2 regions of the Bradyrhizobium sp. CCGUVB1N3 genome follow, and region 1 is predicted to be linked to the other one. Evidence: predicted binding sites of a transcription regulator. Region 1 holds the regulator's gene; the other holds the start of a gene.

Evidence for each region. Region 1 encodes PhoB, which activates phosphate uptake and scavenging genes when phosphate is short. Its sites were predicted from a motif close to TGTCATNNANCTGTCAT; they were not measured.
Region 2: NLM33_RS07580 (glycerophosphodiester phosphodiesterase family protein) is a predicted target of PhoB. The motif match lies at 5,210-5,226, and genes of this name have one in related genera.

Annotation. Positions count from the first base shown of each region.
Region 1 covers NZ_JANADR010000001.1:6,802,697-6,810,253, reverse strand. The annotation lists gene NLM33_RS32400 (aspartate aminotransferase family protein) at 1-476, opposite strand, end outside; gene NLM33_RS32395 (GcrA family cell cycle regulator) at 932-1,444, shown strand; gene phoB (phosphate regulon transcriptional regulator PhoB) at 1,527-2,234, opposite strand; gene phoU (phosphate signaling complex protein PhoU) at 2,249-2,965, opposite strand; gene pstB (phosphate ABC transporter ATP-binding protein PstB) at 2,977-3,795, opposite strand; gene pstA (phosphate ABC transporter permease PstA) at 3,792-4,637, opposite strand; gene pstC (phosphate ABC transporter permease subunit PstC) at 4,639-5,628, opposite strand; gene pstS (phosphate ABC transporter substrate-binding protein PstS) at 5,822-6,832, opposite strand; gene NLM33_RS32360 (ATP-binding protein) at 6,975-7,557, opposite strand, start outside.
Region 2 covers NZ_JANADR010000001.1:1,599,366-1,606,922, forward strand. The annotation lists gene NLM33_RS07555 (pyruvate dehydrogenase complex dihydrolipoamide acetyltransferase) at 1-308, opposite strand, end outside; gene NLM33_RS07560 (nucleoside deaminase) at 375-827, opposite strand; gene NLM33_RS07565 (DUF5076 domain-containing protein) at 830-1,135, opposite strand; gene NLM33_RS07570 (pyruvate dehydrogenase complex E1 component subunit beta) at 1,139-2,515, opposite strand; gene pdhA (pyruvate dehydrogenase (acetyl-transferring) E1 component subunit alpha) at 2,545-3,567, opposite strand; gene NLM33_RS07580 (glycerophosphodiester phosphodiesterase family protein) at 3,737-5,122, opposite strand; gene adh (aldehyde dehydrogenase) at 5,261-6,778, opposite strand; gene NLM33_RS07590 (GAF domain-containing protein) at 7,068-7,557, opposite strand, start outside.

The DNA of each region.
Region 1 (7,557 bases):
CCGTCGAGCGGCGGGCCGAAACCTTCGAGATATTTCGCCGAGCCGGTCGCCGCGAGCGTTGCAAGCGTGCGGCCGTGGAAAGCGCCCTCGAAGGTGATCATGCGGTAGCGCTCGGGATGGCCCTTGGAGGCGTGATAGCGGCGCACCACCTTGATCACGCATTCCATCGCCTCGGCGCCGGAATTGCAGAAGAACACGAAGTCCGCAAAGCTCTCGTTGCAGAGCCTGACTGCGAGCTTCTCGCCATCCGGGCTCTGGAACAGGTTCGACATGTGCCAGAGCTTCGTCGCCTGCTCCTGCAGAGCCTTGACCAGATGCGGATGTGCGTGACCGAGCGCATTCACGGCGACGCCCGAGGTGAAATCGAGATAGCGCTCGCCATTGGTTGAGACCAGCCAGCAGCCTTCGCCGCGCTCGAAGCCGAGCTCGGCCCTGGCGAAAACGGGAAGCAGATGCGTCGCGGCGCTCTTGGTCATGGCGGTCACTTGGATGTTGGGGCCGGCTGAGGCTGCGTTGCGCAGCGCATCATTGACCTGCCCGGAAAACGAAACGTGCCGCCTTTTAAGGGCGGCACGTGTCACTATTTTATGCCTGGAAAAACCGCTGTCAATGCCGCCAGAAGGCCCCTGCAAGCCGCGCGGCCCGTAGTCTTGCGGTGGCAATTTTGAGTTCTTTTAGCGACGGAACATGTGGACGCTGGGCCGCAGACTCTTGCGCGGGAGTCACGCCATATTGTAGCGTTTCCCCCGTCAGATACGACATCTCGTGCAGCAGTTCTGATCCTCTTAGTCCTCATGTACCGGCGTAACGTTCAGGTGCGTTTTCGCGCCCGGCGAGCCTTAAGGGATTCTGGCAGCACGGGTTTTTCGAGGCTTAGACATCGCCACGCGGCCCCAAGGATTGGCAGGCGCGCGGCGAGGGGAAGGGTGCAATGACGGTTTTGACCTGGTCCGACGATCGCGTCGAGCAATTGAAAAAGCTCTGGGAAGCCGGGCTTTCGGCCAGCCAGATCGCTGCCGAGCTCGGAAATGTGACGCGCAACGCCGTAATCGGCAAGGTGCACCGGCTGGGCCTGTCCGGCCGCGCCAAGACCCCGTCCTCGGCGGCTCCGCGGCCGCGCAAGGCGCGCCCGGCGCAGCACATGATGCGGGTGAGCCGCCCGATCTCGCGCGGCAACACCGCCCTCGCCCAGGCCTTCGAGGTCGAGGTCGAGCCCGATCCGATCACCTATGACAACGTCGTTCCGATGAGCCAGCGCCTGTCGCTGCTCGAGCTCAACGAAGCGACCTGCCATTGGCCGGTCGGCGATCCCTCGAGCCCGGATTTCTTCTTCTGCGGCGGCAAGTCGCTCTCGGGCCTGCCCTACTGCGCGCAGCATTCGCGCGTCGCCTACCAACCGGCCGCCGACCGCCGCCGCGCTCCGGCCAAGCCCGGCACGCGCTGAGTTCGGCCACAAACGACAACGTCCCGGCGCAAGGCCGGGACGTTTGATCGAGAGACGTCAGCGCGCCATCCGGCGCGCTTTTTTACGTCTGCTCCGCCTTCGCAAACCGATCATCCAGCGCGTAGCCGGCGCCGCGGACGGTGCGGATCGGATCCTGCTCGCGGCCGAGATTGAGCAGCTTGCGCAGGCGGCCGATGTGGACATCGACGGTGCGCTCGTCGATATAGATGTCGCGGCCCCAGACGCTGTCGAGCAGCTGCTCGCGCGAGAACACGCGGCCCGGATGCTCCAGGAAGAACTCCAAGAGGCGATATTCGGTCGGGCCAAGGTCGATCGGCCGTCCGGAGCGCGCGACGCGGCGTTTTTCACGATCCAGCTCGATGTCGCCGTAGGCAAGTATGGTCGCAAGCCGCTCGGGGCTCGCACGCCTGAGCAGGCCTTTCACGCGCGCGAGCAACTCGGGCACCGAGAACGGCTTGACGATGTAGTCGTCGGCGCCGGTGGCAAGCCCGCGCACCCGCTCGCTCTCCTCACCGCGCGCCGTGAGCATGATGATCGGCAACCCCTTGGTCTCGGGCCTTGCGCGAAGCCTGCGGCACAGCTCGATGCCGGACAGGCCCGGCAGCATCCAGTCGAGCACGATCAGGTCGGGGATGTGCTCCTTGAGGCGGGTGTCGGCGTCGTCGCCGCGCATCACCGTCTCGACATCGTAGCCGTCGCCTTCGAGGTTGTAGCGCAACAGCTCGGTCAGCGCTTCCTCGTCCTCAACAACCAAAATGCGTGCGCCCATGGCGTCGTCGCTCCTTAAGTGTTCGGCACGGTCGTGGCGAAGGTCGTCATGTCGCCCTTCGGACGCTTGTCCGCGATGGCCTGACCTTCGATCATGTAGAAGACGGTCTCGGCGATATTGGTCGCATGATCGCCGATCCGCTCGATGTTCTTGGCGCAGAACATCAAATGGATGCAGAACGAGATGTTGCGCGGATCCTCCATCATGTAGGTGAGGAGCTCGCGGAACAGCGAGGTACAGATCGCGTCGACCTCCTCGTCGCCTTTCCAGACCATCATCGCCGCCGGCAGGTCATGCGCGGCATAGGCGTCCAGCACCGACTTGACCTGCTGCTGCACGAGGTCGGTCATGTGCTCCAGGCCGCGGAACAGCTTGAGCGGATGGAAATCGGTCTCGAGCGCGGCAACGCGCTTGCCCATGTTCTTGGCGAGGTCGCCGATCCGCTCCAGATCGGTCGCAACGCGCATGGCGCCGACGATTTCGCGCAGGTCGACCGCCATCGGCTGGCGACGTGCGATCGTGAGCACGGCGCGCTCCTCGATCTTTTTCTGGAGCGCGTCGATTTCGGCGTCGGTTGCCACCACGCGCTGGCCGAGCGCGACGTCACGGCGGATCAGCGCATCGACGGAATCGACGATCATGCGCTCGGCAAGGCCGCCCATCTCCGCGACGAGCCGCGTGAGCTCCTGGAGGTCGGTGTCGAAGGCCTTTGCGGTATGTTCAGAAGCCATTTCCTGTCTCCTCAGCCGAAGCGGCCGGTGATGTAGTCCTGTGTGCGCCGGTCGCTGGGCGACGTGAAGATCTTGCTGGTCTCGTCGAACTCGATCAGCTCGCCGAGATACATGAAGGCGGTCTTGTCGGAGACGCGCGCCGCCTGCTGCATGTTATGGGTGACGATCGCGATCGTGTAGTCCTCGGCGAGCTCCTGGATCAGCTCCTCGACCTTGGCGGTCGAGATCGGATCGAGCGCCGAGCAGGGCTCGTCGAACAGGATCACCTCGGGACGCACCGCCACGGTGCGGGCGATGCAGAGGCGCTGCTGCTGGCCGCCGGAAAGCGACAGGCCCGACGCGTTGAGCTTGTCCTTGACCTCGTTCCACAGCGCGCCGCCGCGCAGCGCCTTCTCGACCCGGTCGTCCATCTCGGACTTCGAGATCTTCTCATAGAGGCGGATGCCGAAGGCGATGTTCTCGTAGATCGTCATCGGGAACGGCGTCGGCTTCTGGAACACCATCCCGACCCGGGCCCGCAGCAGGTTGAGGTCGAGCCTGGGGTCGAGGATGTTGGTCTGGTCGAGCATGAGCTGACCGGTGGCGCGCTGGCCCGGATAGAGGTCGTACATCCGGTTGAAGATGCGCAGCAGGGTCGACTTGCCGCAGCCGGACGGGCCGATGAACGCCGTGACACGGTTGGTGCCGAGCGTCAGGTTGATGTTCTTCAGCGCGTGGTGCTCGCCGTAATAGAAGTTGAGGTTGCGCACCGTCACCTTGGCCGGAGCCTCGGGCAGTGTCGGCGACGCCTGACGCCCGGTGGAACTTACGGAAACGGACAGATCGCTCATTTTGCAGTCCTCTCGGCGCCAAGAATGCGCGCGCCAATGTTCAGGGCAAGCACGGTCAGGGTGATCAGAAGCGCCCCGCTCCAGGCCAGTTGCTTCCAGTAGGCGTAGGGGCTCTGCACGAAATTGTTGATGGTGACCGGCAGGTTCGCCATCGTCTTGTTCAGGCTGAGGCTGAAGAACTGGTTCGACAGCGCGGTGAACAGCAGCGGCGCGGTCTCGCCGGCGACGCGAGCGGTCGCCAGCAGCACACCGGTGATGAGGCCGGAGCGCGCCGCGCGGTAGGCGATCCGCTTGATCACCAGCGAGCGCGGCAGGCCCAGCGCGGAAGCCGCCTCGCGCAGCGCGTTCGGCACCAGCAGAAGCATGTCCTCAGTCGTGCGCAGCACCACCGGGATCACGATGACGGCGAGTGCGAGAGAGCCTGCGATCGCCGAGAAGCCGCGCATCGGCACCACCACCGCGCCATAGATGAACAGGCCGATGATGATCGAGGGTGCCGACAAGAGGATGTCGTTGATGAAGCGGATCACCGAGGTCAGCTTGTCGTTGCGGCCGTACTCGGCGAGATAGGTGCCGGCGAACAGGCCGAGCGGCGCGCCGATGCCGACGCCGATCACCGTCATGATGATCGAACCGATGATCGCGTTGCGCAGGCCGCCTTCGGTCGAGCCCGGAGGGGGCGTGTCCGCGGCGAAGAGCTCCAGATTCAGACCGGCCACGCCGTTGTAGAGCAGCGTCATCAGGATCAGCGCCAGCCAGGTGACGCCGAAGGCCGCGGCGGCGATGCAGAGACCGCGGACGACGATGTCCTTGCGGCGGCGGCGTGCGTAAATCGGGTTCATGTTATTTCCCCGCCTTCTTTTCCAGACGGAGCAGCATCAGCCGTGCGCCCGCGAGCACGAAGAACGTCAGCACGAACAGCAGGAGGCCGAGCAGGATCAGGCCGGACTGGTGCAGGCCGTCGCTTTCGGCGAACTCGCTCGCGATCGCCGCCGAGATCGTGGTGCCCGGCGCGAAGATCGAGGACGAGATCCGGAAGGAGTTGCCGATGATGAAGGTCACCGCCATGGTCTCGCCGAGCGCGCGGCCCAGCGCCAGCATGACGCCGCCGATGATGCCGACGCGCGTATAGGGGATCACCACGCTGCGGACGACTTCCCAGGTGGTGCAGCCGACGCCGTAGGCGGCTTCCTTCAGGACCGGCGGCACGGTCTTGAACACGTCGACCGAGATCGAGGTGATGAAGGGCAGCACCATGATCGCCAGGATCAGCGCAGCGTTGAACAGGCTGAGATAGGACGGCGGGCCGGCGAAGATCGCACCCAGCACGGGAACGCCGTCGAACAGCTTGATCATGAAGGGCTGGAAGGTGTTGGCCAGGAACGGACCCAGCACGAAGAAGCCCCACATGCCGTAGATGATCGAGGGAATGCCGGCGAGCAGCTCGACCGCCATGCCGATCGGACGGCGCAGCCATTGCGGGCAGAGCTCGGTGAGGAAGATCGCAATGCCGAGCCCGACGGGAATGGCGATCAGCATCGCGATGAAGGAGGTGACGAGCGTGCCGTACATCGGCCCGAGCGCGCCGAGCACAGGCGGATCGGCCGAGGGCGCCCACCGCTGCGTCCACAGGAACGACAGGCCGTATTCTTTCATCGCCGGGAAGGCGCCGACGATCAGCGACAGGATGATGCCCCCCAAGATCAGGAGCACCGAGATCGCGCTGAGCCGCGTGATCCAATAGAAGGTCATGTCGCCGAGCTTGAACGCGCTCAAGGCCTTGGCGCGATCATATGGTCCGGCGTCGTCGACAATATCGCTCTGAACGGCCATCTCTGCCACGCCGATCCCCTATTGTATCTTTACGTCATCTGCACGCCGCCGATGAAGGCGGTCTTGTCGACGCCTTGTCCCGCGTCATTCGGGGATGGTCCGACGGACCAGACCCGGAATCCCAGGGGATTCCGGGGTCGATCTTTGACCCGCGCCCCGAAAGGGCCGGAGCGCGAGTTTCGTTACGCTGCGATCAGCTCTTGATCTCGGCAGCCCAGGTCTTCTCGATCAGCTGGACGACGCTGTCGGGCATCGGGATGTAGTCGAGCTCCTCGGCCGCCTTGCCGCCGTTCTTGAAGGCCCAGCGGAAGAACTTGATGGCTTCCTGCGAGGCCGCCTTGTCGGTGGCATCCTTGTGCATGAGGATGAAGGTCGCCGCCGTGATCGGCCAGGACTTCTCGCCGGGCTGGTCGGTCAGGATGACGTAGTACCCCGGAGCCTTGGCCCAGTCGGCGTTGGAGGCGGCCGCCTGGAAGGCCTCGACGGTCGGCTGCACCGGCTTGCCGGCCTTGTTGACGAGACCGGTGTAGGTCAGCTTGTTCTGCTTGGCATAGGCGTACTCGACATAACCGATCGAGTTCTTGGTCTGGCTGATGTTGCCCGACACGCCCTCGTTGCCCTTGGCGCCGACGCCGACCGGCCATTCGACGGCCGTGCCCTCGCCGACCTTGCTCTTCCAGTCCGCGCTGGCCTTGGAGAGGTAGTTGGTGAAGTTGAAGGTGGTGCCCGAACCGTCGGAGCGGCGGACGACGGTGATCGCGTCCGAGGGCAGCTTCACGTTCGGATTGAGCTTCTTGATCGCAGCGTCATCCCACTTGGTGATCTTGCCGAGATAGATGCTGGCGAGCGTCTCGCCGTCGAACACCAGCTCGCCGGGCTTCACGCCCTCGATATTGACCACGGGAACGATGGCACCCATGACCATCGGCCACTGAGCGAGGCCGTCCTTCTCGAGCTGCTCGGCTTTGAGCGGCGCATCGCTGGCGCCGAAGGTCACGGTCTTGGCCTGGATCTGCTTGATGCCGCCGCCGGAGCCGATCGACTGATAGTTCAGACCGTTACCGGTCTCCTTCTTGTAGGCGTCAGCCCACTTCGAATAGATCGGGAACGGGAAGGTCGCGCCGGCGCCGGTGATGTCGGCAGCGAAGGCCGACGTCGATGCGGCCACCAAGCCAGCAGCGACGATAGTTTTGATGAAATTCATGCTGGTCTCCATAGGGGGAGCGAAGCGCCATGCGCGCCCGATCGCGCTCCCGCGCCGCCCCTTTAGGAGCGGTCGGTAGTGCTTTTACGAAGGTTTCGTGACAGTCGGATGACAGGCTTAAGCGACTGAAATAGCTTTGATTTCAGCTCGAAGCCGGGGGCCTGGCCTGGGGAAAACAAGCGGTGAAAGTGGCGCCCTGCTTGGGCACGCTTTCGATCAAAAGCCGGCCGCGATGCCGGTTAACGATATGTTTCACCAGCGATAATCCGAGGCCCGTCCCGCCCTGCGAGCGGCTGTCGCCGACGTCGACCCGGTAGAAGCGCTCGGTCAGCCGTGGCAGGTGTTCCGGCGCAATTCCAGGCCCGAAGTCGCGCACCATGACGCGGATTTCCGGCGAGCCGTCAGCCGCCGTGACTGTGGTGAGCGAGACGATCACCCGCCCGCCCGAGGCGCCGTATTTCAGCGCGTTCTCGATCAGGTTCTCGAACAGCCGCAACAGCTCCTCGCGGTCGCCCGCAATCATCACCGCCGTCTCCGGCAGATCGATCTCGACGTCCACCTGCCGCTCGCGCGCCAGCGGTTCGAGCCCGTCGGCGACCTGGCGGATGATCGGCACGACATCGACGAGAGTGTCAGGCCGCACATGTGCCGACAACTCCACCCGCGACAGCGACAACAGATCGTCGATCAGCCGCGCCATGCGGGTCGCCTGGGTGTGCATGATG
Region 2 (7,557 bases), 5.2 Mb from region 1:
TCCGTTGCTTTCGGCGGCGCGGCCGACGCGGCGGGCTTGGCAGCGCCCGCGGCCTTCACGTCCTCGCCCTCGCCGGCGAGCACGGCGATGACATCGTTCACGGGCACGTCCTGCGTGCCCTCGGGCACCAGGATCTTGGCGATCGTGCCTTCGTCGATCGCCTCGACCTCCATGGTGGCCTTGTCGGTCTCGATCTCGGCGATGACGTCGCCGGATTTGACCTTGTCGCCCTCTTTCTTCAGCCACTTGGCGAGGTTGCCCTTCTCCATCGTTGGCGAGAGAGCGGGCATCAGGATGTTGATGGGCATGCTGACCTCACGAAGAACTTTTCAAAACGTCGTCTTCCGACCCACCGGAAGAGCGACAGACCAGGATTAGTTGCCAATGTCGCCCTGCCACAGGCGCTCATTGGCGGGATTGGAACGCCACGACTTCATCATGGCAATGGAGCGGTCGTCGGCAAGATCGATCCAGGGGACGTCGAACTTGTCGAGAATGTCCTTGGAGCCCGGGAAGGTCTCGGACTCGCCGATCACCACCAGCGAGACCTTGAACAGACCGAGCGCGCCTGCGCACATCGAGCATGGCGACAGCGTGGTGTACATGACGGTGTCGTGGAACGAGATCACGCCGGCGTCGCGCAGGCAGCTCATCTCGCCGTGCAGGATGACGTTCTTCTCCTGCACGCGGTTGTTGTGGCCGCGGGCGATGATCCTCTTGTCGCGCGTCAGCACGGCGCCGATCGGCAAGCCGCCTTGCGCGATGGAGGCCTCGGCCTCGCCGATCGCCTCCCGCATGAGATCGTAGTGATAGGATTCGATCGCCACGCTCAGTGCCCCTTCTGCCCGCGCGGCGTCGTGGTGCCGAGGTCGGTCGGACGCTCGATCTCGGCCTCGAACATGTCGAGGATCCGGCCCAGCGCCTCGTCCTCGCTCATCTCGCTCTCGCGCGCATAGGCGCGCGCGGCGTGGCGGGCGAGATCGACGAGCAGGAGGCCCCACATGTCGGGCTCCTCGAAGGCACGTTGGAACGCCATCGACAGCCCGCCGTCGAGCACGAACACGCGCAGAATCTCGATCGCGTCTTCGCGTCCAATCACGTCAGGCGGAAGTGGCTGCTCCTTGGGCCCTGCCATGGTCTACCTGTAGCAGACGGCTTTGGCGGCCTCGACCACTTCGGCTGCCGAGGGCAGCGCGAGCTTCTCCAGGTTCGCGGCATAGGGCATCGGCACGTCCTTGCCGGACACGCGCGTCACCGGCGCGTCCAGGTAGTCGAAGGCATGCTCCATGATCCGCGCAGCGATCTCGGCGCCGACGCCGCTCTGGGCCCAGCCCTCCTCCACCGTGACGGCACGGCCGGTCTTCTTCACGGAGTTGACGATGGTCTCGGTGTCCATCGGCCGCAGCGTACGCAAGTCGATCACCTCGGCTTCGATGCCGTCCTTGGCGAGTTCGTCCGCCGCCTTCAGCGCATAGGTCATGCCGTTCGACCACGAGATGATCGTAACGTGGCTGCCCGAGCGCACGATGCGCGCCTTGCCGATCGGGATCACGTAGTCGTCGAGCTTCGGCACTTCGCCGGTGTGGCCATAGAGAACTTCGTTCTCGAGGAAGATCACCGGATTGGGATCGCGGATCGCGGCCTTGAGCAGTCCCTTGGCATCCGCGGCCGAATACGGCGCGACCACCTTCAGGCCCGGAACGTGAGAATACCAGGAAGAGTAGTCCTGGCTGTGCTGCGCGGCGACGCGCGCGGCGGCGCCGTTGGGGCCGCGGAACACGATCGAGCAACCCATCTGGCCGCCGGACATATAGAGCGTCTTGGCGGCGGAGTTGATGATCTGGTCCATCGCCTGCATGGCGAAGTTGAAGGTCATGAACTCGACGATCGGCTTCAACCCGGCCATCGCCGCGCCAACGCCGATGCCGGCAAAACCGTGCTCGGTGATCGGGGTGTCGATGACGCGCCTGTCGCCGAATTCCTGGAGCAGGCCCTGCGTCACCTTGTAGGCGCCCTGATACTCAGCGACCTCTTCGCCCATGATGAAGACGTCGGGATCACGCCGCATCTCCTCGGCCATGGCATCGCGCAACGCTTCGCGGATGGTCTGGGTGACCATCTCCGTGCCGGCGGGCACTTCTGGATCGGGCTCCGCGACAGCCTGCGGCGCGGCGGATTTCGGCGCGGGCGCCTCGGCCTTCGCAGCGGCAGGCGCGGCTTCCGCGGCGGGCTTGGCGGGCGCAGGTGCCTTGGCGAGATCGGCGGCGCTCTCGCCATCGGCGAGGATCGTCGCGATCGGCGTGTTCACCGCGACGTCGGCGGTGCCTTCGGGAATCAGGATCTTGCCGAGCGTACCTTCATCGGTCGCCTCGACCTCCATGGTCGCCTTGTCGGTCTCGATTTCGGCGATCACGTCGCCCGACTTGATCGTCTCGCCCTCTTTTTTCAGCCATTTGGCGAGGTTGCCCTTTTCCATCGTGGGCGACAGCGCGGGCATCAGCACTTGAATTGGCATATCGACTCCAAAAGAAAGCTTGCGCGCTTTTAGCGGTAAACGTCGGTCCAGAGCTCGGAGGCATCCGGCTCGGGATCATGCTGGGCAAAGTCTGCGGACGCGTTGACGATGTCGCGGACCTCGGCGTCGATCGCCTTCAGATCCTGCTCGCTCATCTTGGCGGCCAGGAGGCGGTTGCGCACCTGCTCGATCGGGTCCTGGTCGTGACGGACCTTCTCGACCTCCTCGCGCGTGCGGTATTTTGCGGGATCCGACATCGAATGTCCGCGATAGCGATAGGTCTGCATCTCCAGGATGACCGGGCCCTTGCCGGCGCGGCACCAAGCGACCGCTTCGTCGCCGGCGGCCTTCACCGCGCGGACGTCCATGCCGTCGACCTGATGACCGGGGATGTTGAAGGACAGGCCGCGCTTGGAGAAATCCTGGAGCGCGGACGCGCGCGAGACCGACGTACCCATGGCGTAGCGGTTGTTCTCGATGACAAAGATCGCAGGCAGCTTCCAGAGCTCCGCCATGTTGAAGCTCTCGTAGACCTGGCCCTGGTTCGAAGCACCATCGCCGAAATAAGCGACGGCGACACTGTCATTGCCGCGATACCGATTGGCGAAAGCGAGGCCCGCACCGAGCGAGACCTGGGCGCCGACGATGCCGTGGCCGCCGTAAAACTTCTTCTCCACGCTGAACATGTGCATGGAGCCGCCCTTGCCCTTGGAATAGCCGCCGCGGCGGCCGGTGAGTTCGGCCATGACGCCATTGGCTTCCATGCCGGTGGCGAGCATGTGGCCGTGATCGCGATAGCCGGTGATGACCTGGTCGCCGTCCTTCAGCGCCATCTGCATGCCGACCACCACGGCCTCCTGGCCGATATAGAGATGGCAGAAGCCGCCGATCGCACCCATGCCGTAGAGCTGGCCGGCCTTTTCCTCGAACCGCCGGATCAGGAGCATTTCGCGGAGCGCCTTCAGCTCCTGCTCCCTGGTGAATTCCGGGGGCGAACCGCCGTTGGTCTTGTCTTGTGGAGAGCTTGCGGCGGCTTTCTTGGGTGCGGCCATGGGAATTCCGGGTCAGAGAAAACTAAGCCCTCTCTAACCCAACTCAAACGCGCGCGAAAGCGCTGCGGCGACGCCATACGATTTTCATTATGCCGCAGTGCAGCGTGACCGAAATATTGCAAAACCTTTGGCGCCGATCAGGCAACATTAGCTCTCCGTGAAGCCGCCCTCACCAGCCGAGCTCGCGCAGATAGGCTGCGCGGGCGCCAACTCCGGTATGCGTGAAGTCGGTAAAGACCCCATCCACGCCGAGACGGAAGAATTTGAGATATTCGAGGCTTGGATCGCCATGATAGTCGCCAGCCAGGTACTTCTTCTCGTTCCGGAAAGTGAAGACGTGCACGAACAGGCCGAGCTTGTGCGCGTCGGCAACGAGGCTGGTCGCTTCCTGCGTCGAAGCCTCTGGCGTCGATCCCTTGTAGGGAGTGCCGTCGGCGTTGCTGTCCTTCCACGGCGAAATCTTGAGCGGAACGATATAGGGCTTCCACGGACCAATGCCGTCGGCATAGGTCTTGATCTCCGCAAGGCCCTCGGAGGTTAGCATCGCATCATACAAGCGCGCGTCACCCGAAATCGTCCAATCGAACGGACGCGAATTGGTGATGTTGTCGTTGAGGACCTTGCCGTTCTTGAAGTCGACACCGTTGCCATCGATGAGCTGGACCTGCCGCGTCTCCAGTCCATGGCTGCGCATGTATTTCAGGCTGCCGGGCTCGAAGCTCTGAACGAGGATGGGGGCCTCCTTCGCGTTGAGGCCGTTGTCCTTGATGATCTTGATCAACGCATCCTCGAGCGGGTGGCTGCCGGGCGCGCCACAGCCATTGGCAATCGCCTGGGCATTGTTCCAGGTCGGATTCTTGGTTTCCGGATAGACGGCGATGGGACGCCCCGTCTCCTTGCTCTTGACCTTGGCGATGTCGATGATGTCCTGGAAACTGATGATCGGGAACTTGCCGTTGAAGACCTTCGGCCTTTCGTTGGCCGCATCATAGGTGGTGCCGGCGATCCAATCCTTCAGCTCGGCCATGGTGAAGTCGGTGATCGACCAATCATTGGTATGGTCCTCGCCGTCCACGATCAGCGATTTCAGCACGGATTTGGGGTCGGCCGGATTGGTGAGATCCGTGAGGTAGTCAGCAGGTGTGCTGGGGGAAGAAGGAGCCTTGACGCGCACGCCGGGCACCGTGCGCTTGCGGGCCGCAACCGCCGGATTGGTCTTCGCCACCTCGGCGACGTTGGTATTGTCGTTCAGCCAAGGGTTGTGACGTGCGACCAGGACACAATCCTTGGTCAGGTGCAGGTCCTCTTCGAGCGCGTCGGTTCCAAGCGCTGCGGCAAGGTCATACGATGCCTCGGTCTCTTCGGGCACCAGCCCCGGCAGGCCGCGATGGCCGAGGATCAGTGGCGGCTTTCCGTCGAGGGTCAGGACGTTCTTGGCGCCGGCTGGCGCCGAACCGGCCTGTGCAAAGGCCGTCGATGGCGGGAGGAACGCCAAAGCCACCGCGCCGAACAGCATCGCTCCAACACGCACCCGTCGTAAACGACCGTCCTTCATGGCCAAGCCTCCCTCTTTCGCCCGGCAGCGCTCGAACGCCACAGGGGCCGAGCTGAATAGCTCGGCCCCTCGTCTTGTCTCAATTCTTTGACGAAGGGATGACGGAGGCGGCGCCGCACTGGCGCCGCCTCTAGTCGATCAGAAGAAACCGAGCTTCTTCGGGCTGTAGCTGACCAGGAGGTTCTTGGTCTGCTGATAGTGATCGAGCATCATCTTGTGGGTCTCGCGACCGACACCGGACTGCTTGTAGCCGCCGAACGCCGCGTGCGCGGGATAGGCGTGGTAGCAGTTGGTCCAGACCCGGCCTGCCTGGATGGCGCGGCCAAAGCGGTAGCAGCGATTGGCATCGCGGCTCCAGACACCGGCCCCCAAGCCGTAGAGCGTGTCGTTGGCGATCGCGAGCGCTTCCTCGTCGGTCTTGAAGGTCGTGACCGATACGACGGGGCCAAAGATCTCCTCCTGGAAGATCCGCATCTTGTTGTGGCCGTGGAACACGGTCGGCTGGACGTAGTAGCCGCCCGCGAGATCGCCGCCGAGGCTCGCGCGGCCACCGCCGGCCAGGACCTTCGCCCCTTCCTTCTTGCCGATGTCGATATAGGAAAGAATTTTCTCCAGCTGCTCGCCGGAGGCCTGGGCACCGATCATGGTGTCCGCGGCGCGCGGATCGCCCTGCTTGATGGCGGCGACGCGCTTCAGCGCCCGCTCCATGAAGCGGTCGTAGATGCCCTCATGGACCAGCGCACGGCTCGGACAGGTGCAGACCTCGCCCTGGTTGAGCGCGAACATCACGAAGCCTTCGATCGCCTTGTCGAAGAAATCGTCGTCTTCGGCGGTGACGTCCTTGAAGAAGATGTTCGGCGATTTGCCGCCGAGCTCGAGCGTGACGGGAATCAGGTTCTGTGCGGCATATTGCATGATCAGCCGACCCGTCGTGGTCTCGCCGGTGAAGGCGATCTTGGCGATACGCGGGCTGGACGCGAGCGGCTTGCCGGCCTCCAGGCCAAAGCCGTTGACGATGTTGAGGACGCCGGGCGGCAAGAGGTCGCCGACGATCTCGGCCCAGACCATGATCGAGGCTGGCGTCTGCTCGGCCGGTTTCAGCACCACGCAGTTGCCCGCGGCGAGCGCAGGCGCGAGCTTCCAGCACGCCATCAGCAGCGGGAAGTTCCAGGGGATGATCTGGCCGACCACGCCGAGCGGCTCATGGAAATGATAGGCGATAGTGTCATGGTCGATCTCGCCGATTGAGCCTTCCTGGGCACGAACGACGCCGGCGAAATAGCGGAAGTGATCGATCGCGAGCGGCAGGTCGGCGGCGCGGGTCTCGCGGATCGGCTTGCCGTTATCCCAGGTCTCGGCGATCGCGAGCCGCTCGAGATTTTCTTCCATGCGGTCGGCGATCCGGTTCAGGACCGCGGCGCGCTCGGCGACGCTGGTGCTGCCCCAGGCGGCCTTGGCGGCATACGCGGCATCGAGCGCGGCCTCGACGTCCTGGTGATCGGAGCGCGCGATCTTGCAGACGACCTGGCCGTTCACCGGCGAAGCGTTGTCGAAATATTTGCCGGATTGTGGGGCGACGAATTTGCCGCCGATGAAATTGTCGTACTTCGCGGCGAAGGGAACTTCCGTGACGTTGAGGAATTCGACCTTGTTCATGTTCACTCCCGATGTTGCTGTTTGCGCGATCGTCGTGTGTTCACGACTTGCGCAGACCATGTCGCGGGAGATGTTTTCTGTCAGCCCAGGTGGGAGCGATGATGGAGGCGACCTGTCGCAGTACTGCGACAGCTTCACTCACCACAACTACCGACCTCATCCTGAGGAGCCGCGAAGCGGCGTCTCGAAGGATGGCCGCGGGCACAGTCGGGCCTGCATGGTTCGAGACGGCGCTTACGCGCCTCCTCACCATGAGGAGCTAGAATGTACGTTGGGAAAAAGCAGGAGCTCAGTGCTTCAGCTCGAACCGCTTGAGCTTTCGGTGCAGCGTGGCTCGGCTGACGCCAAGGGCCTTGGCGGCTGCGGACACATTGCCACCCGCGCGCAACAGCGCCCGCTGCAAGACCGCGCGCTGGCCACCGGCGAGGTGGTCGCGCGCCGCATCGCCACCGAGAAGATCGGCTGCGGGCACCGGCTGCAGCGGGCGGCCGGGCGCGATCCCAAGTCCGACCCGGGCGGACCTCGTCGCGCCTATCACGAGATCATCACCATCGACCGCGACGAGGCCGCCGCAATGGCCGTCGGCCGACGGCCTCAGCACGATGCGGGCATGGGCAAAGGCGTTGCGAAACAGATCGGCCTCGATGCGTTTTGCCGCTTCGCCTGCGGCGAGCGCGATCAGATTGGCGAAGGCATCGGTGCGGTCGGCGCGGCAGGAGGAGACGTCGAGCACGCCGGCGAGTATCCCGTCATGATCGTAGATCGGTACAGCGGTGCAG